Regions from separate parts of the Streptomyces sp. NPDC008001 genome, predicted to be linked through region 2. Evidence: riboswitches for the same ligand, from Rfam matches in the RefSeq annotation. Region 2 holds a riboswitch; the other holds the start of a gene.

Evidence for each region. A riboswitch is a leader RNA that binds a small molecule or an ion and turns the genes downstream of it on or off. The one in region 2 is predicted to bind cyclic di-AMP.
Region 1: it holds a riboswitch for cyclic di-AMP, as region 2 does, so the genes downstream of both, ACFZCD_RS21725 (M23 family metallopeptidase) here and ACFZCD_RS00580 (C40 family peptidase) in region 2, are expected to answer to the same signal.

What each region holds. Positions count from the first base shown of each region.
Region 1 is NZ_JBIBIZ010000008.1:74,352-76,543, reverse strand. It holds gene ACFZCD_RS21725 (M23 family metallopeptidase) at 75-884, opposite strand; cyclic di-AMP (ydaO/yuaA leader) riboswitch at 898-1,053, opposite strand; gene ACFZCD_RS21720 (M16 family metallopeptidase) at 1,268-2,192, opposite strand, start outside.
Region 2 is NZ_JBIBIZ010000001.1:127,785-129,976, reverse strand. It holds cyclic di-AMP (ydaO/yuaA leader) riboswitch at 605-805, shown strand; gene ACFZCD_RS00580 (C40 family peptidase) at 810-1,280, shown strand; gene ACFZCD_RS00575 (ATP-binding protein) at 1,471-1,908, opposite strand.

The DNA of each region.
Region 1 (2,192 bases), on a different contig from region 2:
GGCCGGTGGGCCGGGGCCTTCGTCAGGCGTGTGTGCGGCGAGTGCGCGTCAGGACTCGCCCGGGTGCCGGAGCGTCAGACGGAGACGCCGTGCTCGGCGAGGTACGCGACCGGGTCGATGTCGGTGCCGTACGTGGCACCCGTGCGGGCCTCGAAGTGCAGGTGCGGGCCGGTCACGTTGCCCGTGGCGCCGGAGAGGCCGATCTGCTGGCCGGCGGTGACGGTCTGGCCGACGGAGACGCCGATGGACGACAGGTGGCCGTACTGCGTGTACGTGCCGTCGTTGTGCTTGATGACGACGTTGTTGCCGTAGGCGCCGCCCCAGCCGGCCTCGACGACGGTGCCGGCGCCCACGGCCTGGACCGAGGTGCCGGTCTCGGCGTGGAAGTCGACGCCGGTGTGGCTGCCGGAGGACCACAGGCCGCTGGAGGCCTTGTAGGACGTGGAGACGTAGGAGCCGGCGATCGGCGAGACGAAGGCGTTGAGGCGCTTGCGCTCCTGCTCGCGGGCGACGCGCTCCTGCTCCTTGCGCTCGGCCTCGGCCTTGCGCTTGGCCTCGTCCGCGGCCTTCTTCACGTCGGCGGCCTGCTGCTTGGCAGCGGACTCGGCCTCGTGGACGGCGGTGGACTCGGCAGCGGCGCTGCTCTGGACCTGGGCCTGCTCGCCGATGCGGCCGGCGGTGTCCTCGCCGATGACGACGGCCTGGGTCAGGCCGGTGTCCTCGGTGGAACGGTGGGCGTCGTCGGTGGACGCGGCCAGCGCCGGAGCGGCGAAGCCCGCGACGACACCGGTGGCGGCGAGGGTGGCTATGCCTGCCGCGTTCGCGCTGACGCGAACGGCGCGGCTCGGCTTGCGGTGCTTCCCGGTGGCACGAGTGAACGCCATGGGTGAGGCTGGTCCTTTCCTTCCCTCTCGCCTACCGGGTTAGCTGACGGGTTCGGAGCAGGAAGGTCTCCTACGGATCCCTCCGGAAAGGGGCCCGATTCACCCCAGGGACACTTGGGTCCCCGGCTCCCCTGGCTCGCGCCGTACGGGGACTCGGCGATGACTGCCCGGGCCGCGGATGCGACGCACATCGGACGGACAGCCGCTTTGACGCTAGACGCCGTCACTTTCGATCGGCAAACAGAAGCACCATTTTGTGTCCCACGCCACAGTGCAGACGTGCAACCACTCCGCTAAACCGGACATTTGGCAGGCACGCGCGCCTCGCGGGCGCGCGTGCCTGCCGGTTGACGGCGGGCCACCGGTGGGCCGGCCGCCGGGGATCAGCCCGTGATCACGGTCACTTCGCCGATGCCGAGGGCCCGGACGGGCTCCTCGATCTGCGCGGCGTCACCGACGAGCACCGTCACCAGACGGTCGACCGGGAACGCGCTCACGACGGCGGCGGTGGCCTCCACCGTGCCCGTCGCGGCGAGGCGTTCGTACAGCCGCGCCTGGAAGTCGTCCGGGAGGTGCTGCTCGACCTGGTCGGCGAGGGTCCCGGCGACGGCCGCCGCCGTCTCGTACTTGAGCGGGGCGACGCCGACGAGGTTCTGCACGGCGGCGTCGCGCTCCTCGTCCGTCAGGCCCTCGGCGGCGAGGGTGCGGAGCACCGTCCACAGGTCCTGCAGTGCGGGGCCGGTGGAGGCGGTGTCCACCGAGCCGCTGATGGCCAGCATGGCCGCGCCGGTGCCCTCCGGGGAGGACAGCAGCACCTGGCCGAAGGCGCGCACGCCGTAGGTGTAGCCCTTCTCCTCGCGCAGGACGCGGTCCAGGCGCGAGGTGAGGGTGCCGCCGAGGCAGTACGTGCCGACGGACTGGGCGGGCCACACGCGGTCGTGCCGGTCGGCGCCGATGCGGCCGATGAGGAGCTGCGTCTGGACCGCGCCGGGGCGGTCCACGATGACGACGCGGCCGGTGTCGTCGGCGGTGACCGGCGGGAGCGGGTGGGGCTCGGCCGGGGAACCCGTCCAGGCGCCGAGGGAGTCGGCGAGGGCCGCGTCGAGGTCGATGCCGGTGAAGTCGCCGACGACCACGGCGGTCGTGGTGGCGGGCCGGACGTGGGCCTCGTAGAAGGCGCGGACGGAGGCGGCGTCGATGCGGGCGACGGTCTCCTCGGTGCCCTGGCGGGGGCGGGACATCCGCGAGGCGGCCGGGAAGAGCTCCTTGGAGAGCGCCATCGCGGCCCGGCGGGCGGGGTTGGCCAGC
Region 2 (2,192 bases):
AGATTAGGGCGGAACCTTTTCCAACGCGTTAACTGACTCTTTGCGTTGTCATGGCCAGAGCCCTGCGGGCCGCTGTCGCATGCATCTACTGGATCTTCTGGGCCGGATCATGACGGTCCGTCCGCACGACACGTACGACCGGCTACGGGCACCGCAGACCGCGGCCGTCGCCACGGCGCGGCCGGAGCCCGGCTCGCAGGCGTGTACGAAGCCGGTGAACGGGAGGGGAGAACGGGTCCTTCCGACGCGGGCGGTACGGGGCTCCGGCGCAGAGCGCCGGGGGCGAGGGGATCTCCGCGCCACGTGCGCCGGAGGGCCGTGGGTCCGCACGCGAATAAACCCGGCTCCGCCCCTTGGAGGATCACGGCGTAGACGGGGCGCGGTGATCGATTTGGGGCGGACGGCCGGATTGCGCCCGGGCGGGTACGAACCGCCGCAGGCCAGCGGCTCAGCCGGCTTGCGCGCACCCCATCAAATCGCCCCGCGTCCACCGGAATTGCCCAGAAGTGATCAGGCTCACATACCCCTGGTTCCGCTCGGAATCCGCACGAGGGCTGCGCCAAGATCCCTGCGACGACAAGACCCCGCCATCCCGGTGGGGCGGTCCCGGTGGACGCCGAACCCTGCCGCCGCCGGGATGCCGGGTCGACTTGAGTGCAACGGCAGGGATGGAGGACCCAAGAGTGGTGGGACGACCAAGAGTAGTGCGGTCGGCCCTTGGGGTGAAGCCGTTGACAGCGGCCGGGCAACCTTCGCCTGCCCGAACCCGACAGGTCATCCTTCACAGGCGGCTGACGAAGGGTTAGCGCATGGGCGCGCACAAACGTCCGTCGAAGCTGTCCAGGGCCGGTGCCGCATCGGCCCTCACTCTCGCCGCCGTCGGGGCCACGGTGCTGGCACCGGGCGGCGCGGCGGAGGCGGAGGCATCCACCGTCTCCAGCCAGGCACTCCGGATCGCGGCCTCGAAGCAGGGCTCCCCGTACCAGTGGGGAGCGACCGGTCCCTACCGGTTCGACTGCTCGGGCCTCACGCTCTACTCCTTCAAGCGGGCCGGGAAGAGCCTGCCCCGCACCGCCGCCCAGCAGTACAACAGCACCCGGCACGTCTCCCGGTCCGCCCGCGAGCGCGGCGACCTGGTCTTCTTCGTCTCCGGGCGCGGGATCTACCACGTCGGGATATACGCCGGGGACGGGAGGATGTGGCATGCCCCCAAGACGGGCGCGGTGGTCCGCCTGGAGCGGATCTGGACCAACAGCGTCCTCTACGGCCGGGTCGGCTGACACCGCCGGACCCCGCTGATTCCGGACCCCACTGATACCGGCTGACACCGGCTGACGCCGGCCGACCCGCCCGCGCGCCGCGAGCGCCGGTCCGGTCCGGGCGATCCCCGGACCGGACCGGCCCCACCGCCCGGAAAGGCCCGAGGCCCCCCGCAACCCGTGCGGGGGGCCCGGCTCGCCGGAGGGGAGTTCAGCGCTCGGCGCTGACCGGCGTGCTCCAGGGGAGGGAGATCCACACGGTCTTGCCGCCGTCGGAGGTCGGGGTGAAGAACAGCCGCCCCCCGTACTCCGCGGTGAGACAGCGGATGATCACCATGCCGCGGCCGTTGTCCTGCTGGACCGCGGCGGGCAGCCGCCGGGGGAAGCGGGGGTGGCTGTCCGTGACGCCGATGCGCAGCTGCTGGTCGCGGTCGAGGCGGACGTCCACGGTGAAGGTGGGCGACTGTCCCCGGGTGTGCTGCACGGCGTTGGTGGCGAGCTCCGAGACGATCAGGCGCACGGTCTCGGCGGCATCCGTCCCGCCCGGCAGTCCCCAGTCGGCCAGCACCTCCGCGACGTAGCGTCGCGCCGTGGAGACCGAGGCGGGGGCGCTCGGCAGGGTGACGGTGGCTTCTTGGTGGTCTGCCATGGCGGTGGCCCTTTCAGCCGAGGTCCCGCCGAGGCCGGACGCCGGTGCACCGCCCCGGGACCGGGGAGGACGCCGTGCGTCAGTGGGGGTGGTGAGCGGCCTCGGGCGGCTCTGTGCGACAGCCTGCCACTGATAACGGCTGTGATGGGAGCGATCCACCAAGATATGCATATATCTGTCGCTCGAAGCGGTGAACTCTACGACGAGCGACCGGATTCGCGCGGCACACTGGGCTATTGACACTGACGTATGACAGTGACAGTGACCTAGAGGACGTCGAGTCC